One region of the Methylorubrum podarium genome, then DNA from elsewhere that is predicted to be linked to it. Evidence: predicted binding sites of a transcription regulator. Region 1 holds the regulator's gene; each other region holds the start of a gene.

Region 1 (9,482 bases):
CCTGCCCGGACAATCTTTTTCGGCGGCGATCCGAGCGCAGGCGGCGTCGCCGTCACCGCCGGTTCGCTCGCTCGAAGGGTCCGTCGGGGCCGGCCACGCGTGATCGTACGTTTCGAAAAAGAGCAATTTTACGCAAGGTGTTAAGGGATCTCGGCCAAATCGGTTGTCATGCCGCCGGGACGGATCCGAGCCGCCGCCGACGGAATCGGATTGGCGGTGGAAACCGACCCGTGAAACGCGCTGACCCTTGCTCCGCGGCCGAGCTGTCCTGTAGTCTCCACAGCGTCGCCAACGACAGCTTTGGCGTCTGTTAACCGACATGTGCAGGGCCGGATCGCGGGCCCTGGCGATGCCCGTTGCCGCTCTTCGCGGCGGTGACGCTGCGCGGTCGGTCGGTTTTGCGTTCAAAGGACGTGTCGACGTGGAGGGGGCAATGACGGAAGCGGTCCCGAGCTGGACGGATGAACGCGTCGAGCTGCTTCGCCGCTTGTGGGACGATGGTTTGAGTGCCAGCCAGATCGCCCTCCAGATCGGCGGCGTCTCCCGCAATGCCGTCATCGGCAAGGTCCACCGCCTCGGGCTCGCGGGCCGCGTCAAGCCGATCGGCCCGGGCGGGGCTCAGGCTCGCCGCAAGGAGGACCTGAGCGCCGAGGTCGCATTGGAGACGGTGATCGTCGCCGAGGAGCCGACGCTGCCCGAGCCGCCGGCGATCGTCGCGCACCGCCCGGCACCGGACTTTCCGCTCCCGCCGAAGGCCGCCCCGGAGCCGGTGGCGCTCGCCGTCTCCGAGCGGGTCACCATCATGGACCTGCGCGACTCCATGTGCCGCTGGCCGATGGGCGATCCGACCTCGCCGGAATTCCGCTTCTGCGGCGCTCGCGCGATCACGGGCCTGCCCTACTGCACCCAGCACGCGCAGGTCGCCTATCAGCCGGCGGCCGAGCGCAAGCGCGACCGCCGCGTCGCCGGTTTCCGCTAAAGCCTTTGGGGCCGCCGCGCGGCGACTTCGGACGCCGCGCGATCGAGCGCGCGACCCCTCCGGATCGTGCGGAGCCCTGGATTGCCACGGCTTCGCCTCGCAGTGACGGGCGGGAGACCAGAACGATCAAACGGATGACATCGGACGCACGTCCCGTCAGCCGAGAGGCCCGCGCCCGGCCACCCTCACTCGGCTCCCGCGAACATCTCGTCGAAGGAGTAGCCGGAGCCGCGCACCGTGCGGATCGGGTCGCTCTGGCGCGGGCGGTTGATCGCCTTGCGCAGGCGGCCGACATGGACGTCGACCGTGCGCTCGTCGATGTAGACGTCGTGGCCCCAGACGCCGTCGAGCAGCTGCTCGCGGGAAAAGACCCGGCCGGGGCTCTGCATCAGGTATTCGAGCAGCTTGAATTCCGTCGGCCCGAGATGGATCTCGCGGCCCTGGCGGCGGATACGGTGGCTGACCCGGTCGAGCTCGATGTCGCCCGCCACCAGCATGTCGGCGACATGGGCGGGCTTGGCCCGGCGGAGCAGGGCGCGCACGCGGGCAAGCAGCTCGGGCACCGAGAACGGCTTGACCACGTAGTCGTCGGCCCCCGTGGAGAGGCCCCGCACGCGGTCGGCCTCCTCGCCCCGCGCCGTCAGCATGATGACGGGCAGCCGCTCCGTCTCGCGCCGCGCCCTGATGCGGCGGCACAGCTCGATGCCCGAGAGACCCGGCACCATCCAGTCGAGCAGGACGAGGTCGGGAGTCATCTCGTGCAGGCGCAGATCCGCCTCGTCGCCGCGGATCGCGACATCGACCGCGAAGCCTTCCGCTTCGAGGTTGTAGCGCAGCAGGGTCGTCAGCGATTCCTCGTCCTCGACGATCAGGATGCGCGCACTCGTCATCGTCCGTCTTTCCATCCGTCGCGCCCGGCCTGCCCCGTCGGGGAGCAGGCCGGAGACGCCCCTTTTCCGCTTCGCGCCCCGCCCGGCGGCGTCAGGCGCCCGGCGTCACCGTCGCGTAGTTCGAAGCGTCGTTCTTGGGCCGCTCGCCGGCCGGCGTCTCACCGGTGACGAGGTATTCGATCGTCTCCGCCACGTTGGTGGTGTGGTCGCCGATGCGCTCCACGTTCTTGGCGCAGAACAGGAGATGCGTGCAGAACGAGATGTTGCGCGGATCCTCCATCATGTAGGTCAGGAGTTCGCGGAACAGCGAGTTGTAGAGCGCGTCGATGGCGCTGTCGCGCTCCCAGACCTCGTGGGCGGCGGCCACGTCGCGGCTGGCATAGGCGTCGAGCACGTCCTTGAGCTGCTCCTGCACGAGGTCGCTCATGTGCTGGACGCCGAGCACGATCTTCTGCGGCTGCGCCTGATCGCTGATCGCCACGACGCGCTTGGCGATGTTCTTGGAAAGATCGCCGATCCGCTCCAGGTCGCCCGAGACGCGGATGCCGGAGATCGTCTCGCGCAGGTCGATGGCCAGTGGCTGGCGCCGGGCGATGAGGAGGACGGAGCGCTCCTCGATCTCGCGCTGAAGCGTGTCGAGGCGCTTGTCGGCGGCGATCACGGCCTGGGCCAGCACCGTATCCCGGCGCACCAGGGCCTCGGTGGCATCGGTCATCATCTTCTCGGCCACGCCGCCCATCTCGGCGATCGACCGGCGCAGGTTCTCGAGGTCGGTGTCGTAGGAAGAGACGATGTGCTCGGCCATGTCGCGAATTTCCCGATCAGGCAGTCGGACGAGGGCGCTCTCGAACCGGATCGGACGCTGGTCCGGCGGCGGAGGGCGCGTCAGAACGAGGACGCAAGGGGGGTCGCGACGGCACCGCAGTCGCGACCGGGCTTAACCGAAGCGGCCAGTGATGTAGTCCTGGGTCTGCCGCTTGGCCGGGTTCATAAAGATCTTCGAGGTCGCGTCGAACTCGATCAGCTCGCCGAGATACATGAAGGCGGTGAACTGCGAGATGCGCGCGGCCTGCTGCATGTTGTGCGTCACGATGACGATCGTGAACTCCGCGCGCAGCTGCTCGATCAGCTCCTCGATGCGGCCCGTCGAGATCGGGTCGAGCGCCGAGGTCGGCTCGTCGAACAGGATGACCTCGGGACGCTGGGCCACGGTGCGGGCGATGCACAGGCGCTGCTGCTGGCCGCCGGACAGGCCGGTGCCGGACTGCTTCATCTTGTCCTTCACCTCGTCCCAGAGCGCCGCCTTGCGCAGCGACTCCTCCACGCGCCCGTCCAGCTCGGACTTGGGCAGCTTCTCGTAGAGGCGCAGGCCGAAGGCGACGTTGTCGTAGATCGACATCGGGAAGGGCGTCGGCTTCTGGAACACCATGCCGACCCGCGAGCGCAGCTCGTTGAGATCGACCCTGGAGTCGAGGACGTTCTGCCCGTCGAGCAGGATCTCACCCTCGGCGCGCTGCTCCGGGTAGAGGCTGTAGATCCGGTTGAAGGTGCGCAGCAGCGTGGACTTGCCGCAGCCGGACGGCCCGATCAGCGCGGTGACCTGCCGGTCCCGAAAATCGAGGTTGATGTCCTTCAGGCCGTGGAAGCTGCCGTAGTAGAAGTTGAGTCCTTTGACGGCGATGCGCACGGGCGCCTTGACGTCGGCCGGGCTGCGGCCCTCGAATTGACTGCGGATCGCGGGGGAGGCGCTCATCGGATCTCTCGTCGGTGGGAGGTCTGTGCCGGGGCCGTCTCAGCGCGCCCGCTGGTCCTTGATCACGAAGCGGGCCACCACCGACAGGGCGAGGATGGTGACGGTGATCAGGAGCGCGCCCGACCAAGCCAGGCTCTGCCAGTTGGGGTAGGGCGAGAGGGCGAACTGGTAGATCATCACGGGCAGGTTCGGGACGCCGCCGAGCAGGTTGGCGTTGAACCAGCTGTTGTTGTTGAGCGCCGTGAACAGCAGCGGGGCGGTCTCGCCGGCGATGCGGGCCAGAGCCAGGATGATGCCGGTGACGATGCCCGCGCTCGCCGCGCGCCAGGTGATGGCGCGGATGACGAGGGAGCGGGGCGCGCCGAGCGCCGCGCCGGCCTCGCGCATCGGACTGGGCACGAGGCGGAGCATGTCCTCGGTGGTGCGCACGATGACCGGCGTGGCGATGATGGCGAGCGCCACCGCGCCGGCCCAGCCCGAATAGGTGCCCATCGGCCGGACCATCAGGGTGTAGACGAACAGGCCGATCAGGATCGAGGGCGCCGAGAGCAGCACGTCGTTGAGGAAGCGGATGACGTCGGCGAGCTTCGAGGTCCGGCCGTACTCGGCCAGGAAGGTCCCGGCCATCAGCCCGATCGGCGTGGCGATGACGATGCCCAGGAACGTCATGATCAGGCTGCCGAGGATGGCGTTGGCGATGCCGCCGCCCTCGGAGCCCGGCCCCGGCGTCGGCGCCGTGAACAGGGCGGGCGAGAAGCCCTTCAGGCCCTCGACGATCAGCATGAGCAGGATCGACCCGAGCACGACGATGCCGAGCCCGGTGGCGATCGTGCTCGCGAGGATCAGCGCGCGGTCGGCGACGCGGCGGCCGGAGCGCACGCGGCTGGCCGTCGGGGCGCGGCCGGCCGTCGCGATGGGGTTGCTGGCGTCCATGGATCGGCGTCCTCAGGCTTGGACAGTCTCGGGCGATCGTCGCGGTCGAGGTGGCACGGGCCGGTTCGGTTCAGGCGGCCTCAGGCCACCTTCGTCCGCCGCACCAGGAGGCGGGCGATGATCAGCACGAAGAACGTGATGATGAAGAGCAGGCAGCCGAGCGCCATCAGCGAGGAGAGCTGAAGCCCGTCGGCCTCATTGAACTCGTTGGCGATGCGCGAGGCGATGGTCGAGCCCGGATCGAAGATCGAGGCGGAGAGGCGGTTGGCGTTGCCGATCACGAAGGTGACCGCCATGGTCTCGCCCAGCGCCCGGCCGAGACCGAGCATGATCGCGCCGATGATCGAGACGGAGGCCTGGGGCACCAGCACGTAGCGTACGACCTCCCAGGTGGTGCAGCCGATGCCGTAGGCGCTCTCGCGCAGCACGGTCGGAATCTGGTCGAGCATGTCGCGGGTGATCGAGGCCACGAAGGGCACGATCATGATGGCGAGGATGATGCCGGCGGTCAGCACGCCGACGCCCGAGGGGATGCGGGCGTAGAAGAGGGTGCCGAGGATCGGGATGCCCTCGACCAAGTTCGAGACCGGCACCTGCACGAAGCGGGCGAAGAGCGGGGCGAACACGAACAGGCCCCACATGCCGTAGATGATGCTGGGCACCGAGGCGAGCAGCTCGATGGTCATCGCCACCGGCTTGCGCGCCCAGCCGGGGCAGAGCTGCGTCAGGTAGACGGCGATGCCGAGGGAGATCGGCACGCCGATGATCAGGGCCAGCATCGCGGCGGCGACCGTGCCGATGACCGCGGGCAGGGCGCCGAACTGCTCGGTGCCGATGTTCCAGGCACTGGAGGTGAGGAAGCCGAAGCCGAACTCCGAGAAGGCCGGCCACGCGCCGTAGATGATCGAGCCGAGGATGCCGGCGAGCACCAGGAGCACGAACAGGGCGGCGGCGTAGGAGGCTCCGTGGAAGAGGCGGTCGGCGCCCTTGCTCGGAGCGATACGGGCTACTCCGCTGTCGCGGTCTACGGCGAGGGTCTGGGTCAAGGCGGTCATCCGCGGAGGCTCTTCGGCTGGTGAGCGTTTAGCGCGCCGTCGCGCGCGAGGCGAGCGGACCAGTTCGGGAAGGGCCCTCTTCCACCTGGGAAGAGGGCCCTTCTCTTTCGCTTAGTTGCCGGTGAAGGCGGCCTTGCCGTCCTTGCCCTTGATCGTCTTCCACTCGTCGTGGATCAGGGCGACGACGTTGTCGGGCAGCGGCACGTAGTCGAGCTCGGTCGCGAGCTTGTCGCCGTTCTTGTAGGCCCAGTTGAAGAACTTCAGCACCTCGGCGGACTTGGCCGGATCCGCCGGCTCCTTGTAGACGAGGATGAAGGTGGCGGCGGTGATCGGCCACGCATCTTCACCCGCCTGGTTGGTCAGGGCGATGCCGAAGCCGGGGGTCGACTTCCAGTCGGCGCTGGCGGCGGCGGCCTGGAAGGCCTTGTCGTCGGGCTGCGGGAACTTGCCGGCCTTGTTCTCGATGAGGGCGTAGGCGAGCTTGTTCTGCTTGGCGTAGGCCGACTCGACGTAGCCGACCGAGTTCGGGACCTGCTTGACGGTGGCGGTCACGCCCTCGTTGCCCTTGCCGCCCTGACCGACCGGCCAGCTCACGGTGGTGGCGGCACCGAATTCCTTCTTCCACGGCTCGGAGACCGAGGAGAGGTAGGTGGTGAAGATGTTGGTCGTGCCGGAGGCGTCCGAGCGGTAGACCGGGGTGATATTCGCGTCGGGCAGCTTGAGGCCGTCGTTGAGCTTGGCGATCTTCGGGTCCGACCACTTCTGGATCTTACCGGCATAGATGTCGGCCAGGAGCTCACCGGTCAGCTTGAGCTTGCCCGGCTCGAGGCCGGCGATGTTGACGACCGGGACGACGCCGCCCATCACGGTGGGGAACTGGACGAGGCCGTCCTTCTCGAGCTGGGCCGGCTTCAGCGGCGCGTCGGTCGCGCCGAAATCGACCGTCTTGGCCTGAATCTGCTTGATGCCGCCGCCCGAGCCGATGGACTGATAGTTGAGACCGGTGCCGGTCTCCTTGCGGTAGGCTTCGGCCCATTTCGAGTAGACGGGGAAGGGGAAGGTGGCGCCGGCGCCGGTGATGTCGGCGGCCATGGCCGAGGTCGCGAGCTGAGCGGCAGCGAGGCCGACCGCCAAGGCGTAAGCGAAGGGTTTCACAAGCATCTCCGTAAGGTGTCGGGCGCATTGTCGGGGCCGGCCCTGGTCTTGGACCGGTCTCGCGGCGACGCTGCTGCCAACTAGTGCACCGACGCGCCGCCTCTATGACGACCACATGACGGTGACATGACAGCCCCCGGAAAGGCGGAATTTCACTGAGGATGGGACCGCTTGCGGCTCTCCGGCGTTATCCGGAATGGTACCCGCGGCAGCCGCCTCCGGGGACGATCCCGGCGGGCCTCGGTCCCCGGGAGATCCGGCGAGGGCGGTGGCCTGCGGGAAAGAGTTCGAGGAGACCGTCGGCGTGACGGAGCCGTATTCAACGCGCGAGAAGGAAGCCCGGCTCGATCCGGCCGACCCTCAGGAGGCGGCCTATCTGGCGCTGCATGCCGAGCGGGCGGCGCTCGAGGAGGAGCTGACGCGGCAGCAGCAGCGTCAGCGTTTCGGCAGCAACGAGCAGGAGATCGCCTCGGCGCGCGCGACGGAGTCGTCCCTTCTGAAGGACCTCGATCGGGTTCTGACCATGATTCGCGCCGCGGAGATCCGGCGCCAGCAGCCGATCGCCCGGCGCTGGCAATGATCCCGGCCGATCGCCGGGCCGCCGGGCCTCCTGACGGGGAGACCGCTCACGGGCTGCGGCGGCGGTCGCGCTCCTTCTGCCGCAACTGAAGCAGAAGCTCGACCTGAACATCCGTGATGGGCTGGGCGTCGCAGCGCTCGACGTAGACCTCGCGCAGAGCCTGCCCGATCCGGTCCCGGCTCTCGCCGTTCAGGGCAGGCATGGCGGCTTCGACGAGCGATCCGGCGGGGTAGTCCGTCGCGAGCTGTGCCATGACCTGACGAAGCCAAATCTGAAGGAACCGTATCGCAACCGGCAGGAAGGAGCGATGGTGGTTCAGATTGGACCAGGATGGTTAACAAAAGCTTACCGCGGACGGATTAATCCGTTTGCCCCTCCGAGCTAGCCCTGCCTCCCGTGCCGTGTCCGAGACGCGTCGGCCGACGCGCTGTCCAATCAATAGAGACGCCAACAGCGGCGACCACGCCTCTCGGCAAAGGGCACCCGGCAGCGCCTCGGCGCGTGCTCTACCGATAACGCGCCCCGATCACCTCGTCCGTCCGCCACAGAGTGCAGCACACCTTGATGGGTTCGAGAGCCGAGGAACTCAGCATGAACACGTCGGGCACGAGCGATGTATCCAGAACGGTGATCTCGACGTCCTGTGCCGAGATGCCTCGCACCCAGCACCCGATCGAGGTGTGTTCATCGACCGCGATCAACCCGGCCTCGTCGGCCGTCGGTGCTGTGCTGAGCCGGAGTCCTGCATGCCTGGACATCGATGTCCTCACGTGATCATCGAAACGTGGCAGTTCCCCGATAAGATGCCGTTGCGTAGTTCCTTAAGATTCGAACGAACGGGCGTCGAAACCTGATCGTCCGCCCCTTTCAACAATTGAGTGCCGCGTCCGATCTAGTTGAAACGGAATGGCGTCCGCCGCCGTTCGTTCAGCGCAGGAGCCAGACGACGAGCCCGACAACCAGGGCGGCCGCGGCGATCACGCCGTAATAGGCGGGCATGACCCACCGGCCCGTGCCGTGACCGGTGCGCATCTCGGCAGCCTTCTGGCGCTCGGGCCGGGTTTCCTGCTCCCGCGCCAGCGCGACTCGCGACGGGGCCGCGGGCCTGCCGGCCGCCTCGTCATCGGTGCCGAGGGGTGACAGGCCGGGATCGTGGGCAGGGATCTTGTCGCCGGTGCGGCCGGAGTCGATCTCGGCCTTCAACTGCGCGCTCGTCGGCTGCGCCGAAGCCGGAGGCGCCTCCGGCACGCGATCGGCGGGCGGAGGCGGTGTCTCGGAACGGAGTGCCATCGATCAACCACCTCTCTCGGATCGCCCCTGCCGGCTGCGGCCGGCCCCGCCGTTCTCCCCGCCGCCGCCCTGCGGACCGGCGCGCATGGGCTGATCGGCGTTGCCGCCGGCCGCGCTCGTGAAGAGGGAAAAGGTCTTCATGGCGGGGTCTGCGACGGCATCCACCGGGGAACCCGACGCCGCGATTTAAGATCCATCCGAGGGCAAGGCCGGCCGATTGCGGACCGATGGGGATACGGCCGCACCGTCGGAGACTTTACGCTCCGGCGTCGTCCGGGACCGCGGAGGGCGCCCCAACCTGTCCGCCGCCCCGGACGCGAACGCAGCTGCGCGATGACCGAGAACCACCTGACGCTCGAACGCCTCCGGGCAACACCCCTCCCGATGCCCGAGGAGGGCAGCAAGGAGCAGCGGGGAACGATCCTCGTGGTCGGCGGGTCCGCGGAGGTTCCGGGGGCGGCCCTGCTGGCCGGCGTCGCGGCGCTCCGGTCCGGTGCCGGGCGCCTGCGCATCGCGACGGTCGGGAGCGCTGCCTCGGCGATGGCTCTCGCTCTGCCCGAAGCACGGGTCATCGGGCTTGCCGAGACGGAGGAGGGCGAGATCGCCCCGGCCGCAGCCGCGTCGCGCCTGCCGCCGCTGGCCGAGCGCTGCGAAGCGGTGCTGATCGGCCCCGGGCTGAGCGCCGGCACGACCGCGGACGCCATCTCCCGCACGCTCCTGTCAGCTCACGGGAGTGCCGCCCTCGTGATCGATGCGGGGATGATCGCCGGGCTCGCCGCCCAGGCGGAGGCGGTCCGAAGCTGTCGCGGCCGCGCGGTGATCACGCCGCATGCCGGCGAGATGGCCC
Region 2 (9,482 bases), on a different contig from region 1:
TGCCGAGCATCGACTTGCCCGGCGAGATGATGCCGGCGCAGTTCGGGCCGACCACCATCGTGCGCTTCTCCTTCGGATAGCGCCGCAGGTAGCGCTTCACCCGCATCATGTCCTGGGCGGGGATGCCGTCGGTGATCGAGCAGACGAGCTTCAGGCCGGCATCGGCCGCCTCCATGATCGCGTCCGCCGCGAAGGGGGGCGCCACGAAGGTGATCGAGGTGGTGGCGCCGGTGGCGGCGACCGCCTCCTTGACGGTGTTGAACACCGGCACGCCGCAATGGGTCTTGCCGCCCTTGCCGGGGGTGACGCCGCCGACGACGTTGGAGCCGTAGGCGATCATCTCCTTGGCGTGGAAGGTGCCCTTGTCGCCCGTGATGCCCTGGACGAGGATCGGGGTCTTCTCGTCGATGAGAATGCTCATGGCGTGATTCCTCCCTCCTTCGTCAGTGCTTGGCGCCGTGGCAGGCCTCGACGGCCTTGCGCGCGGCGTCCGTCAGGGTGTCGGCGGTGATGAGGTCGAGCCCGCTCTCGGCGAGGATCTTCTGGCCCTCCTCGACATTCGTGCCGGCGAGCCGCACCACCAGGGGCACGTCGATCTTGACCTCGCGGGCGGCCTTCACCACGCCCTCCGCGACCCAGTCGCAGCGATTGATGCCGGCGAAGATGTTGACGAGGATCGCCTTCACGTTGCGGTCCGACAGGACGAGGCGGAAGGCCGTGGCGACGCGGTCCGGCGAGGCGCCGCCGCCCACGTCCAGGAAGTTCGCCGGCTCACCGCCCGCGTGCTTGATCATGTCCATGGTCGCCATGGCGAGCCCGGCGCCGTTGACGATGCAGCCGATCTCGCCGTCGAGGCCGATATAGCTGAGATTGTGCTCGGCGGCCTGGGCCTCGCGGGGATCCCCCTGCGACGGGTCGTGCATGTCCGCGATGTTGCGGCGGCGGAACAGGGCGTTGTCGTCGAAGGACATCTTGGCGTCGAGCGCCAGCACCCGGTCGTCCTTGGTGACGACGAGCGGGTTGATCTCCAGCATGGTGCCGTCGCAGTCGCGGAACGCCCGGTAGGCGTTCATGATGGTCTTCACCGCGGCCGAGACCTGCTTGATGTTGAGGCCGAGTTGGAACGCGATCTCGCGGGCCTGGAACTGCTGCAGGCCGACCGCCGGCTCGACCACCACCTGGATCAGCGCCTCCGGCTCCTTGGCGGCGATCTCCTCGATATCCATGCCGCCGCGCTGGGAGGCGATGACGCGGACGCGCTCGGCCTTCCGGTCGAGGACGTAGCCGAGATAGAGCTCGCGCTCGAACGGGTCGGCGGTCTCGACGTAGACGCGCTGGACCGGCTTGCCGTCGGGACCGGTCTGAAGGGTGACGAGGCGCTTGCCCAGCAGGTCGCGGGCGGCGTCGCGGACCTCGTTGTAGGTGCGGCAGAGCTTGATTCCGCCGGCCTTGCCGCGGGCGCCGGCATGGATCTGGGCCTTCACCGCCCAGAACGAGCCGCCGAGTTCGGTCGCGGCGTAGACCGCCTGATCCGGGCTGAAGGCCACGGCGCCCTTCGGCACGGCGACTCCGAAGCTCGCGAGCAGCTCCTTGGCTTGGTACTCGTGAACGTCCATCGAGACCTCCTTGGCGTTTCCGTCGTTCTTGTTGGGCCAACCTTCGCGGAAAAATTACTTTTCGGGAAGCGGGTCAGCTCTCAATTTTTTCTTCTCTTACACTTCAGTTTGCTTGCCCGTCAGAGACTTAGCGGGCTTCTAAAGTGGAGACGACAGGCCCCTAGCCGTACGCGCGGCCCGGCAATGTTGGTCCGACTCGCCCCTCGTCCCGACGTCCCGGAGCCAAGCGTAGGCCTCGCTCGAGGATCCTGCGAGGCCGCTTGCCGGCACCCCGGGATCAGGTCCGGAATCGAGAAACGATCACACGCTGTAATTGCGAAGCGGGGCCGAAGCAATCCGGCCCGCGACCTCCCCGGACGGAGTCGTGCCCCCGGATCGCTTCGCGTTCGCGCGCCATGACGGTCGAGGGCGCGAACCGCCTTCGGCCTCAGCTCACCTTGGCCTTCACCGTCTCGTAGACCCGCTCGTTGAGCGCGCCGGCCTCCGCCAGCAGGGTCTCCAGCTCCTTCAGCCGCTCGTCGGCGAAGGCGCGGTCGTCCAGGCCCTTGGCGTTGACGTAGACGTTGAGCGCGGCCGAGCGCAGGCCGGCATAGGCCGAGAGCACCGCGACGCCGGCATCGGAGATGACGTTGAGATTGCCCTTCTCGGCGACGATCTCGGCCAGATCGATCACCTCGCGGCAGACGCGGCAGCAGGCGAGCGGCACGTCGGTCGCGGTCTTGAGGGCTTCCTGGATCCTGGCGGCGCGGGCAGCCTTCTCCTCGTCGGTGTTCTTCGGCAGCCCGTAGGCGCCCATCACCGCGTCGAAGGCTTCCACGTCGTCGGCGATCATGCCGGTGAGCGTGCGGCGCAGGGCTTCCGACTTCTCCAGCACCTGCTTCAGGTCGGCCTCGACCTCGACGTACTTCTTCTTGCCGATGGTGAGGTTGCAGACCATCGAGACCAGGGCCGCGCCCATGGCGCCGGAGATCGCGGCGGCCCCGCCGCCGCCGGGGGTCGGGGCCGAACTCGCCAGACCGTCGAGGAATGTTTCGATCGTCTCGTTGCCGGCCATGGGTTCCTCCCCTCGTGATTCTTGCTTGAGCGGGGCAGCACCGGCGATGCCGGCGCTGCCCGGTCGTCCCTGCGTGGTCAGGCCATTTCCTTGGCCAGCTTGTAGATCTCTTCCGCGTCGAAGACGCCTTCGCTCGACTCGAACAGCTTGGCGACGCAGGCGCGGTGCAGCTTGAGCTTCAAGCCGCCGATGCCGAGCGCACCGAAGGCGCGCTTGCCGCCGTACTCCTTGCCCTTGTCGGTCGCGTCGATCCCGCCGATGCCGAGCGGCGGCTGGGCGTTGTAGTCGGCCACGATCTCGATCGAGGCCTCGTTCTGCCACGTCGCCTGCGGCAGCAATTCGAGGCCGATCGCGCCGGCGGTGAAGACGAGATGCGCGCCCTTCACCACCTCGGAGCGCGAGGCGTCGTCCGGGGTCTCGGCCGCGGCGACGTTGACCTTGAAGCGCTTGTTCACGGAATCGGCCGCGGCCTGGGCCTTGTCGAGCTTGCGCCCGCACAGCACGACCTCGGCCCCCTCGAGGGCGAGGAGCGCGGCGGAGCGCATCCCGACGGGGCCGGTGCCCGCGAGCACCACGGCCTTCTTGCCCGTCACCGAGCCGCCCGCCGCCTTGACGACGAGCGCCACGCCCGCGGCGGCGGTCGTGTTGGAGCCGTTCGAATCCAGCATGCAGGAGACGCGGAACGGGCCGAAGAAGCGCTTCTTCACCGCCGTGAAGACCCGCTCGCCGGCCGCCATGTCGCCGCCGCCGACGAAGATCGCCGTCGACTGCTTCTCCTTGCCGCCGCGGGTGTAGATCGTGCCGTCGACATAGGCGCCGACGTTGTCGGGCGTGACGTTGCCGTAGCCGGTGATGTGGTCGGCACCGCCGTCATAGCCGACGACGACGTCGAACACGCTCGGCGTGGGATCGGTGTCGAACTGGAAGAGCAGCTTCTTGGACATGGTTCCTCTGAGAGTCGGTGTCCGCGCGAGGCGCGGAGCGCTTCCTTGAGTGGCACCGGGGCCACCGATTCAAATCGTCATTCCGGGGCGCTGACAAGCGAACCCGGAAGCCACCCGTGATGCGGCGACGAGCACCGATCCGTCGTGCCGCGTCGTGGATGGCACGCCTCCGGCGGGTCCCTTCGGGTCCGGGTTCCGCTGCGCGGCCCCGGAATGACGACCGGGGTGGTGGGCCCTACGCCTCGACGACGTTCTGCGGCTTGCCCGCGACGAAGGCCTCGACGTTGTCCACGAGCTGGTCGGCGAGGATCTGCATCGCTTCCTTGCTCGCCCAGGCCACGTGCGGGGTGACGATCAGGTTCGGCAGGTCCGCCTCGCAGAGGATGTTGCCGTCCTTCGGCGGCTCCTGGGCCACCACGTCGAAGCCGGCGCCGCCGATGGTGCCGTCCTTGAGCGCCTGGAGCAGGGCCGCCTCGTCCACGAGCCCGCCGCGGGCGGTGTTGATGAGGATCGCCGAGCGCTTCATCTTCTTGAGCTGCTCGGCCCCGATCATGTTCTTGGTGTCGGGAGTGAGCGGCACGTGGAGCGTGATGACGTCGGACTGGGTGAGGATCGTGTCGAGATCCACCAGCCCGTCCTGCGGAAACACGTCGTAGGCCAGCACCTTCATGCCGAGGGCTTCCGCCCGCTTGGCGATCGACTTGCCGAGCGCGCCGTAGCCGATGATGCCGAGCGTCGAGCCGGCGATGTCGTAGATCGGGTAGTCGAAGTAGCAGAACTGGGTCGACTTGTTCCAATCACCCCGGCGCACGGAATTGGCGTAGGGCACGATCGCGCGGCGGAGCGCGAACATCAGGCCGACCACGTGCTCGGGCACGGTGTTGAAGGCGTAGTTGCGGATGTTGACGACCGTGACCCCCTGCGCCTTGGCGGCGGCCTTGTCGACGACGTCCGTGCCGGTGGCGGCCACCGCGATCAGCTTCAGGTCGGGAAGCTGCTTCAGCGTGTCGGCCCGCATCGGCACCTTGTTGATGATCGCGATCTCGGCGCCCTGAAGGCGCTCCACGATCTCCTCCGGCGTCCAGGTCGACTCGTATTCCTTGTACTCGTGCGGGAAGTTGAATTCGCGCACGGTCGCGTCGAGCGACTCGCGATCGAGGAAGACGACTTTCTTTGTCATTCTGGACCCCTTCCGGATCGACCGGCGGGCGTGACGCCGGCCCCGTTTCCTCACCTGTCTCGAAGCGTCTCCCGCGCAGCGGCCGGCAGGCCGGACGCCGGGCGGGGCGCCTTTCTCTACTTAGCGGAAGCGGCGCCGTTGGAACCGGCGCCGCTCACCAAAAAAATCAGGACTTCGAGAGGGGGTTCTCGCGCAGGTAGCTGGAGGCCGCGGCCACGCCCGAGCCCGGCGTCACCTTCACGCCGTTGTCGAGGAGCGACATCTCGGCACCGGCGATCGCGCCGAGCAGCGACAGCTCGTTGAGATCGCCGACGTGGCCGATGCGGAACACCTTACCCGCGACCTGGGACAGGCCGGCGCCGAGCGCGAGGTTGTAGCGCACGTAGGCGTGCTTGATGATCTTGGCCGCGTCCACACCCTCGGGCGCCAGGATGGCGGTGACGGTGTCGGAGTTCCACTCCGGCGACTTGGCGCAGGTCTTCAGGCCCCAGGCCGCGACGGCCTGGCGGGTCGCCTCGCCGAGCACGGCGTGGCGGTGGTAGACGTTCTCCAGCCCTTCCTCGAACAGGCAGGCGAGCGCCTCGCGCAGGCCGTAGAGCAGCGGCAGCGGCGGGGTGTAGGGGAAGTAGCCGGTCGGGTTCTGCTTCTTGTGGTCTTCCCAGTCGAAGTAGACGCGGGCGAGCCGGTCGTTGCGGCCGGACGAGCCCTCGGCGGCCTTGAGCGCCTTCTGGCTGACGCAGATCACGCCGAGGCCGGCGGGCAGCATCAGGCCCTTCTGCGAGCCGGCGATGGCGCAGTCGACCTTCCACTCGTCGGCGTAGAACGGCAGCGAGCCGATCGAGGACACGCCGTCGACGAACAGCATGGCCGGGTGGCCGGCGGCGTCGATCGCCTTGCGCACGGCGCCGATGTTCGAGGTCACGCCGGTCGCGGTCTCGTTATGGACCACCATGACGGCCTTGATCTCGTGCCCCTTGTCGGCACGCAGGACCTCCTCGATCTTCTCGGGCTTGGCGCCGGTGCCCCACTCCTCCTCCTGGACGATGACGTCCAGGCCGAGGCGCTGGGCCATGTCGATCCAGAGGTGGCTGAACTGGCCGTAGCGGGAGGTCAGCACCTTGTCGCCGCGGGCGAGCGTGTTGGTCAGCGCCGATTCCCAGATGCCGGTGCCGGAGGCCGGGAACAGGAAGATCGTGCCGTCGGTCGAGCCGAACACCTTCTTGGTGTCCTCGAACAGCGGCTTCGTCAGCGACGGGAAGTCGACCGAGCGGTGGTCCTCGGACTGCACCATCATGGCGCGCATCACCCGGTCCGGGATGTTGGTCGGGCCGGGAACGAACAGGTGGTTGCGTCCCGGACGTCTCGTTGCCGCCATGAAAGTTTCCTCCAATCAAGTCGTTCTGGGCGGGCCGGCCCTTCGCGGCCGCGCTCCCGCCCGATCCTGGTAGCGGGTGCGAGCCCGCCGCGAAACGTCCTCAGTCCCGCCGCAAAGCCGCGCGCAAAGGGCCTCGCGCGGGCCGGGACCATACCACCGTGATGTCGGATCGTTGATCGTCCCGGAGCGGCGAGCCGGCCGTCGGGCCGCCCGCGTCGCGGCGCGTGCAGCCACGCCGGTCGCCTCCAGAGGACCGAACCCTCGATGCGTCAGCCCAGCGCCGCATTGAAGCGCGCTCCTGCTGATTGTCCAGCGCTCCCATCCGTCGCGGCCATCCCCGTACCCCTGCCCGCACCTCTGCCGGGTGCCGTTGCGCAAGCGCGAGGCACGCGCGGCGGATGACCTTGGCCGCCGTTATGCCCCCCCTGCCTGGGAATGGAAAACGGAAAAAACTGAATTGAAAAACAAAAAGATTTTCGCATGCGCGGGCCGCGGGCGGGGTCTGCGGCGGGCCGGGACCGGACCGGTGGCCGGCCCCGGGCAACGGTCCGGACGCTCGGTGCCGGCAGGATGATGCGTGGTGCCGTCATCAAACTGAGATCGGAATGCGATTTGGCTCTTCCCCGTCGCGATGCGGTTGTGTGGAGCCGGAGGCGCCCGTGTCCCAAGATCCGGAATCGACCATCCGCGTTCGGACGCTGTTCCTGTCCGACCTTCACCTCGGCACGAAGGGCTGCCAGGCGGCCCTGCTGCTCGATTTCCTGCGCGACGTCGATGCCGATACGATCTACCTCGTCGGCGACATCGTCGACGGATGGCAGCTCCGTTCGGGCTGGTACTGGCCGCAGGCGCACAACGACGTGGTGCAGAAGCTGCTGCGCAAGGTGCGCAAGGGCGCCCACGTCGTCTACGTGCCCGGCAACCACGACGAGTTCCTGCGCGACTATATCGGCATGACCTTCGGCGGCATCGAGATCGCCGACAGCCGGGTCCACGTGGCGGCCGACGGCAAGCGCTACCTCGTCATCCACGGCGACCAGTTCGACATGGTGGTGCGCCACTCCAAGTGGCTCGCGCATCTGGGCGACTGGGCCTACACCACGGCGCTCACCATCAACACCGTGGTCAACCGCGTGCGCCGCCGCCTCGGGCTCGCCTACTGGTCGCTCTCGGCCTGGGCCAAGCTCAAGGTGAAGAACGCGGTCAACTTCATCGGCCAGTTCGAGACCTTCCTCGCGAGCGAGGCCCGGCGCCAGGGGGCGGACGGGGTGATCTGCGGCCATATCCACCACGCCGCCCACCGCGAGGTCGAGGGCCTGACCTACCTCAACACCGGCGACTGGGTGGAATCCTGCACCGGCATCGTCGAGCACTACGACGGCCGCATGGAGGTGCTGCACTACCCGACCATGCTGCGCGAGCGCCGGGCCGCGGACAGCTTCGAACCCGAGATCCGCCGCGCCGTCGCCTGAGCCGAGCGACGGGATCCCCCTGAGGCTGCCATGAGGCTGGGATGAGGCTGGGATGAGGCTGCTGCTCGCGACCGATGCGTGGCACCCGCAGGTCAACGGCGTGGTCCGCTCCGTGGAGCGCATGGCCGAAGCCGCCGCCGGCCTCGGCGTCGAGCCGCTGATGCTGACCCCGGCGGACTTCGCCTCCCTGCCGATGCCGGGCTATTCCGAGATCCGGCTCTCCCTCGTCACCCGGCGGCGGGTGCTGTCCCGCTGGGAGCGGCTCGCGCCGACCCACGTGCACATCGCCACCGAAGGCCCGATCGGCCACGCGGTGCGCGCCGCCTGCCTGTCGCGGGGTCAGGCCTTCACCACGAGCTACCACACCCGCTTTCCCGAGTACCTCGCCGCCCGCGCGCCCGTGCCGGAGGCCTGGAGCTACGCGTGGCTGCGCCGCTTCCACGCGGCGGCAAGCGGCACCATGGTCAGCACGCCCTCGCTGGAGCGCGAGCTGGCGGGGCGCGGCTTCACGAACCTGATGCGCTGGACGCGGGGCGTCGACACCGACCTGTTCCGCCCCCGCGACGAGAACGTCTTCCCCGACCTACCGCGCCCGATCTTCCTCTCGGTCGGGCGGCTGGCGGTCGAAAAAAACCTCGCCGCCTTCCTCGCCCTCGACCTGCCGGGCTCCAAGGTCGTGGTCGGCGACGGGCCGGACCGGACCCGGCTCCAGGCGCTGGCGCCCGACGCGCATTTTTTGGGCGCGCTCACCGGCGAGGCGCTGGCGCGGGTCTACGCGAGCGCGGACGCCTTCGTCTTCCCGAGCCTGACCGACACCTTCGGCATCGTGCTGCTCGAAGCCCTGGCCTCGGGCCTGCCGGTGGCGGCGTTCCCGGTCACCGGACCCCTCGACGTCATCGGCGGCACGGGGGCGGGCGCCCTCGACGGGGACCTGCGCGCGGCCGCCTTGGCGGCGCTCACGATCCCGCGGGCGCGCTGCCGGGCGGAGGCGCTGCGCTACACCTGGGCCGAGAGCGCGCGCCAGTTCTACGACAACATCGCGACCGCGCACGCGGTGGGGCCGGTCCGGCGCTCCGCCGGACGCCCGAGCGCCGCCGCTCTCGCCCGCCCCGGCTGATCCTCGTCCCGTCGCGGAACGCTTTGTCCGCCGGTTTTCACCCCGGCCGGGATGACCGGCGGGGGCGGGAATGCGAAGATCGGCGCATGGCGCCCCGACCGAAATCCGAAAAAGCGATCCGCCCGTTCGATCCCGCGCTGGCGGCGCGCTACCCGGCGGTGATCGGCTGCGACGAGGTTGGGCGCGGCGCGCTGTGCGGGCCGGTGATGGTGGCCGCGATCTGGTTCGATCCCCTCGCCTTCCCGCCCGAGATCCTGACCCGGCTCGACGACAGCAAGCGCCTCGACCGCGCCGCGCGCGAGGCGCTGACGCCGCTGATCCGGGCGCATGCGCGGGTGTCCCTCGCGGCGGGTTCGCGGGCGCTGGTGGACCGGGTGAACGTGCGGGCCGCGACCCTCGACGCCATGCGCCGGGCGGTGGCCGGTCTCGGCCTCGACGCGACCGTGCTGGTGGACGGGCGCGACGCGATCCCCGGCCTGAGCCAGCCCTGCCGGGCGGTGGTCGGCGGCGACCGCCTCGTGCCGCAGATCGCCGCCGCCTCCATCGTCGCCAAGACGTTTCGCGACGCGCTGATGCGTCGGCTGGCGCTGCGCCATCCGGCCTATGCCTGGGAGCGCAACGCCGGCTACGGCACCGCCGCCCACCTCGCCGGCCTGATCGCGCGGGGCCGCAGCCCGCATCACCGGGTGAGCTTCACGGGGCGGTTCGAGGCCGCGGGCGTCGC
Region 3 (9,482 bases), on a different contig from region 1:
CGAAGAAAATTGGCATAAACTATCAAGAGGTTGATTTTTGGGACAGGGATCTGAATGAAATTGTGGAAATCCTTGTCGAGGAGGGTAGGCGTGAAAGGCACGAGAAGATTGTATCGGAAATCTCGCCGAGTTAGCCTAAAGCATAGACGGGAGTGTGCGCTGTTGGGCAGTAAATATTGACAGGCTTTATTTTAACTATTTCGGTTTGAGCGTCCCGCAACGACTCTCGACTCTGGTTTTGGGGCGCCTGAGGCCTTTTTATGAAGCATTATTTTTGTATAGACAAAGTCCTGAATGGTCTACGCCTCGAACACCTTCCAATAAGCACCTCTTGCAGGCTTCTTACCATCGGCGTGACAGCGGCTGACCATGAGTGGGGCGAGGCTCCCCTTGTCACCTTCAAGCTTCATAAAGTGCGACTTACGGGTCCCGTCTGAGTTTCGGTGCACCCAGCTGGACCATAGATCGGGCTGCGCAAGCTTGGTTGGTTCGGACGGAGACGTGAGTATGAAGTAAGGTCGTACGTGCTCTGTGGGCATGCTGCTCAGCCGTTGTATTTTGCTTGTTAGCTGTCTGTTGCTCCACGAGGTTGCGAGTTTCGCCTCTATGACAATGACCGTTTCATCGAAAGCAATGATCATATCGACATCTTGTTGGCTGCCATAGATCAGTTCCGGTTGGTTGCTCGCCGCATCCATATCTGCGGACACATCAAATCCTGGCGCCGTCCATAAAACAGCCGCAAGCCAATCTAGGTGGTAGTCAAATGCCCACCATGCGTCGCTTGGAACCTCTATGCCCAACGTCTTGCTAATTTTCTCGATGAACAACCTATCCAGGCTCAGAAAGGGCTTACCTAAGGCATCGGATAAGAGCCAGAACCGTTCCTTTCGGTTGAAGCGTTTCAGTGCCTGAACCAAGGGCGACATCGAGTAGATCCTGTGGGCCTGCCCAACGCTTGACCGAGCCGCTTCGAGAAGTCACGCCGTCAGCTGGTAGGGTCCACATCACAGTGGCTAGGCAGCAAGCCTACCGAGAGCGTTGAGGACACTGCGGGCTGTCCGCTGGCCACCACGGTGTGTTGCGACGAGGCGGGCGTTGAGAGCCTTGGCCATGGCAGTGGCCTGCGTAATGCTTTGCAGCCCGAGCCCGTCGGTGATCGTCTGTAGGCCTGTAGCTCTCTCTGTAGCTTGGCTTCTTACTGCCGCGATAGCTGCGGTGTTCCCATAGCTCTTGAGATGAGCAGCACCATTCGGGTTCCCCAGGCGCATAGGGGCTTGGCGCCCATCCTTGAGTGAACGCACGGGTTCCTCCCCGGTGTCCTCTGTGGTCTCCCTAGACTGCCTCGGGCTCTCCCGCTTCACCGCTAGGGCAGCCTTGGTCCTCTCAGAGAAGAGCGTGCGTTCCTTCTCAGCGAACCGTTGGACGGCTTCACGTTGGGCTCCGATGCCAAGGCCGCTTCGACGCTGACGCTTCGTGGAGACCCGAAATTAGGGGATGGCAGGGCGGATCGTCGGTTCGTCTCTGGTGTGTAAATCCGATGCACCAGCGTTAGGCAGTTTTGCATAGACGCAGAGGCAGTAGGCCGACCGACAGGCATTGAGGCAAGGTTCTCGTTGTTGCTCAGACGGTTAAACCAGTTGAGGGCTCGAATCGGCCCCCCTTAGGAGAAAGGCACGGCTGAGGTGGCTCAAAATCACGGCCGGCCTGTAGCTGAGTGTGCGGCCGAATGGAGGGGCCTGGGCAGCTTTCCAGCTAACAACGGCAAGCTGAGACAACGGGGCATCTTCGGTACCGCCTAAGTCAATCCGACTGACGTAGCGATTTCTCACATCACCATCATCAACCCTGGGGGCCTTTGGGCTCCCTTTTTCTTTGTCAGGACAACAATCAACATGATCACACGTCGATACCGAGAGCCGAGAGGGCTCCATGCGAACACAGGAGACTACGGCTTCTACGTCAGAGTCGCAGGGGAGGACCGGGAGCTTCTGAAGCAGGCCAAGAGCTTGGCTGAAGGCAGGCTTGGAGGCAGCCCCAGCAATCCCAAGCTGCTCCTTGAGATGATGAAGGTTTACGTGGCCTCCATGGCTCCCCAGGCTGCTCACAGCGGGCTCTAAGGGACCGGAAATGCCATTCGACCTTCGGAACCCCTTCAGCCCCTTCCTGCCTGCCGGTGCTGCTTTGGGTAAGCCCACAGTGGCCCCTTGGGAGGCTATGGCGGCCCTCCCAGGCTCTCCAAACTATGACCCGCTGATTCCATTCAGTGGCTCAAGGCAACCTCAGACACCTTTGGCCCCTGTCGCATCAACCATTGGCGTCCAAACGGGACCCACCCAAACCAAGGCTCAGCCTCAGGGTGCTCTCTCAGAAGCCGCCAGACAGGCAGAAGCTCAGAAGGCTACAGTTGTGGCCCAGGGTGGTCCGATGCCGCCTACGGGCCTGCTAGGCGATTCTGGGGGCATCTCTGAAGGTAGTAATACCAACTCACCTGTGGGTGCCCTGACGCGCGTCTTCGAAGATCATGCCAAGGATTGGAGCCCTGGGGAGGCTATGGAAGGCGCAGGCATTGCCCTGATGTCGCTAGACAACCCTGATGCCGCCAAGGAGTTTGCGAAATATGCAGCCCTTAGCAGCCGACAGCCAGACAAGTATGATGTTAGAATTGATCTAACCTCTGGTCGGTCTATCAGCACCAATTTGACCACAGGCAAGACCACAGTCCAGCAAGTCACCGATCCAGCACCCAAGCCACTCACTCATAAATACATTCCCGAGACCGGCACGATGGTCTCCTGGGATGACCAGGGCAACATCCAACGCAATCAGAAGGTCAGTGAGCCACCACCACGACCTATGCCTGAGACTGCCCAGAGGACCGTTCAAGACAACCAGACGAAGGCTGATAGCGCCCTTCAGACAGCCCTCAAGAACCAAGAGTTCATCAAGCTGCTGCGGGAGGACAAGATGGACCTTTCGGCTCTTGGGAGGGCAGGAAGTGAGTGGCAGTTGCTGATGGGGGCTTCTGATGAGAGGACACGCAATGCAGCAAAGTTCCAGGCACACATCAATGAACTAAGGAACAGCCAGCTTCTCGATGCCAAGGGCACACAGACTGAAGGTGACGCTCAGAGAGCTTTGGAGTCGATCCTTCCGGGTATCTCTGGCCTCGATAACAAGACTGTAGCGACACTACTCAGAGGAGCCAACGATGGCCTCCTAAGCGCCTATGAGAGAAACCACAGGTATAATCTCGATAGCTACAGGCGCTACAAGGACCGAGAGTCCGAAGATTACTACACCAAGCAGTTTGAGGGCCAAAAGAAACATTACCACGATAGAAAGGCTGAGTTGGAGCAGGGGTGGGATGATTGGATGAACAGTCCAGCACCTAAGACTCCTGCCAATCCATACATCACCGGACAGAACCCAGCACGGGCTCAAGCTCCACAACGGAAGGACTCCTTCCTTGAGTTCATAGAAAGGCGGGACCGAGAGAAGGCCAAAGGCCAGTAACACAATCAATATCTAAGAGATGACTTAGGGGGCTTACGAGCCTCCTTTGTTTTTCCTTATGAGCGCCCCTATAGGGAAGAACTACATGCCTCCGAAGATAAATTGGGTCAGCCAAGGACCACAACATGAGTGACACTAATGATAATAATCATGAGGTAATATTTCGTGGTAGCTATGAGCGCTGAAGAAGTTGAAGATGAGACCATAGGGCGACCCAAGGATGAGTGGTTGGACTATTATTTATTATCAAAGGAAGGGACATTAAGAGATGTAGTATCTGTAGTCACTAGGGAGATTGTGTCTGCTGAAGCAAGAAAAAGATCGCGTAAGGCAGTAGATCAAAGATCATTTGAGTTGTGCACTGATTGTGTATTAGCTAATATGTCATACGTGTTTCTAAAGTACGGCTTCGAGCATCCAATAGTGGCGTCTAGAAAGCTTTCGGAGTGTGATTTGAATACAAATGAAAGCATGCCTCAGAGAACTTTTGTCAGATCCTTAGATCGGTTAGAGGCCTGTGGTTACATCAGTCAGTGCGTGGGCATCGGCAGCAAAGTACACTCAACGGTCATAAGCACTCAGAAGCTCCACAGTCTCATTATCGAACATGGTGTGGATTTCTCCTGCTTCCGAGAGTGTGACACACGTCCTTTAGTGGTCCTCAGGAGAAGGGCCCCAGCCCGAGCAGGTAGGAAGGCCAAGAAGTCATCAGTCAACTTCCACCACACCCATGAAACTTCGGTGATCCATGATCGTGTAAGCAAAATCAATCGATTTCTGAGCAAGGCTAATATCGACTACATCGATGACGCCAACTCCGATGTTCGTGTTAGTCCCTATGACCGGTCCCTAGTCAGGTACTTCAGCATCCTCGGTCATCAGGGTATCCGCTTCGATCAAGGCGGCAGGCTCTTTGGTAGGGCCTTCTGGATGAACATGAAGTCTGACTTCAGGCGAGGCATCAGGATCGATGGTGAGCCCGTAGCGGACTTAGACTTCTGCAACCTAGGACCACGTATCGCCTATCACCTAGCAGGCCACGAGGCTCCTAAGGGCGACCTGTATGACCTGAGTGGTCTCCTCGATGGCTATGACCACCGCGACAAGGCTCAACGTAAGGCTATCAAGAGAGCCTTTGCTTCGTGCCTGAACGGTGGGCGTGGAGGCAAGCGAGGGATCAAACCAAAGGCCGGTAAGCCTGGGACCACCGGAATCCTTGATCCTCTTCCGAGGGGCATCAATGCCGCAAAGATCAGGAAGGCCCTCATCACCAAGCATCCGGTCCTTGAGCCGTTCTTCGAGCCCCGTGAGGTCCCTGTGGGCTTCACCATCATGTTCCTAGAGAGCCAGATCCTCCTGTGTGCCCTTGAGAAGCTGATTGCTCTTGGTGTGGTGGCCCTGCCTCAGCATGATGGACTCATGGTGGCTAGGAGTAACGCTGGAATCGCTCAGGAGGCTCTAGAAGCGGCTTCAAGGGATGTCTTGGGTGTGACTATCCCTGCAATTGTGAAGGACCTCTATGGGCCTCCTGGCGAATCTGAGAGGCTATTGGCTGCCTGAGCCTATATGGTCAATCACTATACTGTTGCACCGGATTAATATAATAGGAAATAACTCATAGTTAGTCCAGGGAGAGGTTGTAGGAAGGCTTGTGGGACTGAGGGTTGGTCTACAATCATCACACCCACCGACGTAGGAGCCCTCATCACCACAGGCCCCGATGGTAAGCCCTGGACCAACTCAAGGCATATCGCGGTGGTGTTTGAGAAGGAGCATTTTCACGTCCTTCGGGACATCGACCAACTCCTAGAATCCGGTCATCCAGATTTGGAGGGCCATATGTTTCAAGAGGTTAGCGCCTTCGACCCCCGTGCCAACCGTGAGACCCGAAGCTTCGACATGAACCGCGATGGGTTCTCTCTGCTGGTCATGGGGTACACGGGGCACAAGGCGGTGGACTTCAAGCTGGCCTACATCCGGTCGACTTCGCCATCCAAGATATCAAGCTTCTCAGTTAAATCAGCTACCTGTTGCTCCAAACGGATAATCCGATCATGTAGCTTCGGCACGTCCATTGCGTTGCGCATACCCCAATTTGTCACGAGGAAAGCGCCCCATAAGATGGCTCCCCAAATGATCGTGCTGATATTACTTCCGATCAAGCCTTCTATGGATTCAATCACGGCTAGTTGCCTTCAAGGGCGCTCAGGACACTTCCATCCTACTTCTTGCCACCCTCTATAAGCCTAAGCCCCTGCATACTCGGTGGCAAATCAGGTGGCCTAGGAGGCGCCTCAAGATCGGGGTAGTAGGCGTGACATCGTGGGACGTACTGGTTGCCTGTCCGCTTCCCAGGTCTCTCTTGCCAGGGACAATCGAACGCGATGCTCCTCAATACGTCCTCTAAGGGCGTCTCGGGGCCGTACTTTGCTGCTAACCGAGCAAGACGATAGCTCCCGGTCCTGTGGGGACACATGCCGCATTCGACCCGTACCACCACGAAAGGGTAAGCTGCGAGACATGGGACCTCAGGCCTCCTTGGTGGTGTCATTGAACAACGTACCACGGACGTAACCACGGGAGATCAGCCGGTCCCTCTGTTGGGTCCGCCTTTCGGCCTCCGCGAGATCAGCCAAGGCATCGGCTATGGCCTCCCTGAGGGCCACACGCGCATCGTCACCGGTCAGGCCGAGGTATGCCCTTGCAATGACCTCTACGGGGCTGAGGGGGCTGTGGTGGGCCTGGGGAGCCTCAGGAGGCTTGTGATGCCTTTCAGTTGCCTGGGATGCCTGAGCGGTTTGGGTGTGTGACATGGGCCTCCAGTCCGACTCAGGATGAGAACAGAAACGGAACACATCACAGGGCCTAAGGTTCGATCAAGGGGCTTTCGGTGGGCTTCAGGGGATCGTGAGGCCTTCCCCCGGTTTGTCACAGCCGTGTCACAGCGAACCCGTGGAATGCCCCGGTATCGGTGGTTGCTCCCAAGCCAACTGTTATGTACCTTATGGCCTGTAACAGATTGATTTCGCGGGGAAACTGAAGCCAAACCCGAGTCAGCACCCGTAGCTCAGCTGGATAGAGCGTTGCCCTCCGAAGGCAAAGGTCACACGTTCGAATCGTGTCGGGTGCGCCATTTCAGAACAGAAATGTGAACCCCCCGCCTTCTTCCTTGAAGCGGCGCCAAGGGTTTGAAACCGTTCGGCTTTCGATTCCCCGATGCGGACCTCGTCGTCAGCGACCGCGGCACGTGGGCGAAGGCGTGCAGGTGTTCACGCCGGTAGACGTCTTCTTCCCGTCGCATGCCTGAGCGCGCGGCGGTCGAGAGCGCATTGATCATCGCCGGGGTGATCTCCTGGCTGCCGGCGCCGTCGAGGGTCGGCCGAACGCAATCCACGTCGGTTGCGGCTTGGTCCCTCATCCCGCCAAGCAAGGCTTCGACAAGACCGATCCGCTCGACCTGACCAAGCCGACGGGCGATCCTCCGATCGAACGCACATGCTTTTCGCCAGCCGCGAATCGGCTCGACACAGTCCCGATGGCGCCTGAGCGCGCCGGCCTGTGCGCGGCTTCGCCGGAGACGGGTGCGGGGCGATGGCTCTCGCGGCGCGTCAGCCGATTCGAAGCGTCGCTCCTGCCCCCCGCGGGGCCGACCAGCCAGCCTGAACCCTCCGCGGAGGCGCCCGCCTCCGACAACCCGCATCGCACGTTTTGCCGAGCGCTCTTAATCCCTGATCTGTCACAAAAATTTCGCCGTCCGCGTGCTCAGACAATCTCCGGCGACGCAAGCCCGCACAGATATCGTCGGAGAGGTCGGCATGGCAGGGTCAGCAATCGGCGGTTTCGCGCCAAGCCAGGATCATGCGGGGCCAGGGCCGCACCACGGTCGCCCCAACCTCGACGGCAACCGCTCGATCCTCGCGACCGTCCTGTTCACCGGCGCGGTCGCGGCGGCCCTCGCCTACGTCGCCTACAGCATCTACCTCGACGTCGATGCCACCGGCGTGCAGGTCACCACGTACCTGCCCTACATCCTGCTGTTCGTCGCGCTCATCATCGCGCTCGGCTTCGAGTTCGTGAACGGCTTCCACGACACGGCCAACGCCGTCGCGACCGTCATCTACACGCACTCCCTGCCCGCCAACGTCGCCGTCGTCTGGTCCGGCTTCTTCAATTTCCTCGGCGTGCTCCTGTCCTCGGGGGCGGTCGCCTTCGGCATCGTCAGCCTGCTGCCGGTCGAGCTGATCCTGCAGGTCGGGTCCGGGGCGGGCTTCGCCATGGTCTTCGCCCTCCTGATCGCCGCCATCATCTGGAACCTCGGCACCTGGTATTTCGGCCTGCCGGCCTCCTCGTCGCACACCTTGATCGGCTCGATCATCGGCGTCGGCGTGGCGAACGCCCTGATGCACGGCCGCTCGGGCACGTCGGGGGTCGACTGGACGAAGGCCACCGAGATCGGCTGGTCCCTGCTGCTCTCGCCGGTCTTCGGCTTCATGGCCGCCGGCGCCCTGCTGCTCGTCCTGCGCTTCGTGGTGCGCAACCCCGCTCTCTACGCCGAGCCGAAGGGCAAGGAGCCGCCGCCGTGGTGGATCCGCGGCATCCTGATCGCGACCTGCACCGGCGTCTCCTTCGCGCACGGCTCGAACGACGGGCAGAAGGGCATGGGCCTGATCATGCTCATCCTGATCGGCACCGTGCCGACCGCCTACGCCCTCAACCGCGCCCTGCCGGATTCCTCGGTGGCGCAGTTCCGGATGACCTCGCAGGCGGCCTCCGAGGTGGTGGCGAAGAAGGCGGCCGGCTACGACATCATCGGCGATCCCCGCCCGGCGGTGACGGCCTACGTCGCCGCCCACAAGATCGAGGGCGGCACCTATCCGTCGCTCTCGGTCCTGATCAAGCAGATCGGCGAGCAGGTCGATCAGTACGGCACCCTCGCGAAGGTGCCGGCCGAGGCGGTCGGCAACACCCGCAACGACATGTACCTCGCCTCCGAGGCGGTCCGCTTCCTGATGAAGGACAAGGAGAGCGAGCTCTCCTCGGCCGAGATCGGCACGCTCAACGCCTACAAGAAGAGCCTCGACGAGGCGACGCGCTTCATCCCCACCTGGGTCAAGGTCGCCGTCGCGATCGCCCTCGGCCTCGGCACCATGGTCGGCTGGAAGCGCATCGTGATCACCGTCGGCGAGAAGATCGGCAAGACCCACCTGACCTACGCGCAGGGGGCCTCGGCGGAGCTGGTCGCGGCCGGCACGATCGGCGCGGCCGACATGTTCGGCCTCCCGGTCTCGACCACGCACGTTCTGTCGTCGGGCGTGGCCGGCACCATGGCGGCCAACCGGTCCGGCCTGCAGCTCTCGACCCTGCGCAACCTGGCCATGGCCTGGGTGCTGACCCTGCCGGTGGCCATGCTCCTGTCCGGCACGCTCTACGTGATCTTCTCGCGCCTGTTCTGAGCCGGGATGGCCGCGGCATCGACACGGCCGGCCCGTCTCCTCTGCGACGAGCCGGCGCTCCCGGGCCTTCTCTGGGCCATGCGCTTCGACGAGGGCGGCCGCGGCCACCTCGTCGATCACGAGGAGGGACTGCCCGCTCCGGGGGGCTTCGGCGAGGGCTTCCTCTGGCTGCACTTCAACTTGAACGACGTGCGGCTGGCCGATCTCGTCGCCGAGGGCCGGCTCGGTCCGCGGCACCTGACGGCCGCCGCCTTCGCCAGCGACCCGCACCAGCGCCTCCTGGTCGAGGACGGCCATATCGGCGGCGTCGTGGCCGATCTCGTCCGCGAGAGGGACGAGAGGGCCAAGGTCGATGCCGGCGGCCGCCTGCATTTCGTGATGGGGCCGCGCCTCTTGGTGAGCGGCCGCCGGCACCCCGTCGTCGGGCCCGACCTCGCCCGCGATGCGGCGGCGGACGGGCAGTGCATCCTCGCGCCCGTCCAACTTCTCGAGATCATCGTCGGGCAGGTCGTC

Evidence for each region. Region 1 encodes PhoB, which activates phosphate uptake and scavenging genes when phosphate is short. Its sites were predicted from a motif close to TGTCATNNANCTGTCAT; they were not measured.
Region 2: the regulator PhoB is predicted to act here: its motif matches at 6,754-6,770, upstream of ABS772_RS22830 (UDP-2,3-diacylglucosamine diphosphatase).
Region 3: the regulator PhoB is predicted to act here: its motif matches at 7,251-7,267, upstream of ABS772_RS21460 (inorganic phosphate transporter).

What each region holds. Positions count from the first base shown of each region.
Region 1 is NZ_JBELQE010000085.1:73,635-83,116, forward strand. It holds gene ABS772_RS16245 (GcrA family cell cycle regulator) at 434-979, shown strand; gene phoB (phosphate regulon transcriptional regulator PhoB) at 1,165-1,869, opposite strand; gene phoU (phosphate signaling complex protein PhoU) at 1,961-2,674, opposite strand; gene pstB (phosphate ABC transporter ATP-binding protein PstB) at 2,807-3,622, opposite strand; gene pstA (phosphate ABC transporter permease PstA) at 3,662-4,555, opposite strand; gene pstC (phosphate ABC transporter permease subunit PstC) at 4,636-5,610, opposite strand; gene pstS (phosphate ABC transporter substrate-binding protein PstS) at 5,722-6,765, opposite strand; gene ABS772_RS16280 (hypothetical protein) at 7,070-7,345, shown strand; gene ABS772_RS16285 (hypothetical protein) at 7,392-7,598, opposite strand; gene ABS772_RS16290 (PilZ domain-containing protein) at 7,852-8,103, opposite strand; gene ABS772_RS16295 (hypothetical protein) at 8,273-8,635, opposite strand; gene ABS772_RS16300 (NAD(P)H-hydrate dehydratase) at 8,969-9,482, shown strand, end outside.
Region 2 is NZ_JBELQE010000119.1:126-9,607, reverse strand. It holds gene sucD (succinate--CoA ligase subunit alpha) at 1-421, opposite strand, end outside; gene ABS772_RS22855 (malate--CoA ligase subunit beta) at 444-1,616, opposite strand; gene fchA (methenyltetrahydrofolate cyclohydrolase) at 2,044-2,670, opposite strand; gene ABS772_RS22845 (NADP-dependent methylenetetrahydromethanopterin/methylenetetrahydrofolate dehydrogenase) at 2,748-3,614, opposite strand; gene ABS772_RS22840 (D-2-hydroxyacid dehydrogenase) at 3,850-4,794, opposite strand; gene ABS772_RS22835 (aminotransferase class V-fold PLP-dependent enzyme) at 4,961-6,169, opposite strand; gene ABS772_RS22830 (UDP-2,3-diacylglucosamine diphosphatase) at 6,829-7,641, shown strand; gene ABS772_RS22825 (glycosyltransferase family 4 protein) at 7,694-8,758, shown strand; gene ABS772_RS22820 (ribonuclease HII) at 8,845-9,482, shown strand, end outside.
Region 3 is NZ_JBELQE010000110.1:52,807-62,288, forward strand. It holds gene ABS772_RS21425 (hypothetical protein) at 1-134, shown strand, start outside; gene ABS772_RS21430 (hypothetical protein) at 300-929, opposite strand; gene ABS772_RS21435 (hypothetical protein) at 2,554-3,516, shown strand; gene ABS772_RS21440 (hypothetical protein) at 3,682-5,076, shown strand; partial or broken gene ABS772_RS21445 (Rha family transcriptional regulator) at 5,275-5,439, shown strand; gene ABS772_RS21450 (hypothetical protein) at 5,487-5,699, opposite strand; tRNA gene ABS772_RS21455 (tRNA-Arg) at 6,573-6,649, shown strand; gene ABS772_RS21460 (inorganic phosphate transporter) at 7,332-8,969, shown strand; gene ABS772_RS21465 (CorA family divalent cation transporter) at 8,976-9,482, shown strand, end outside.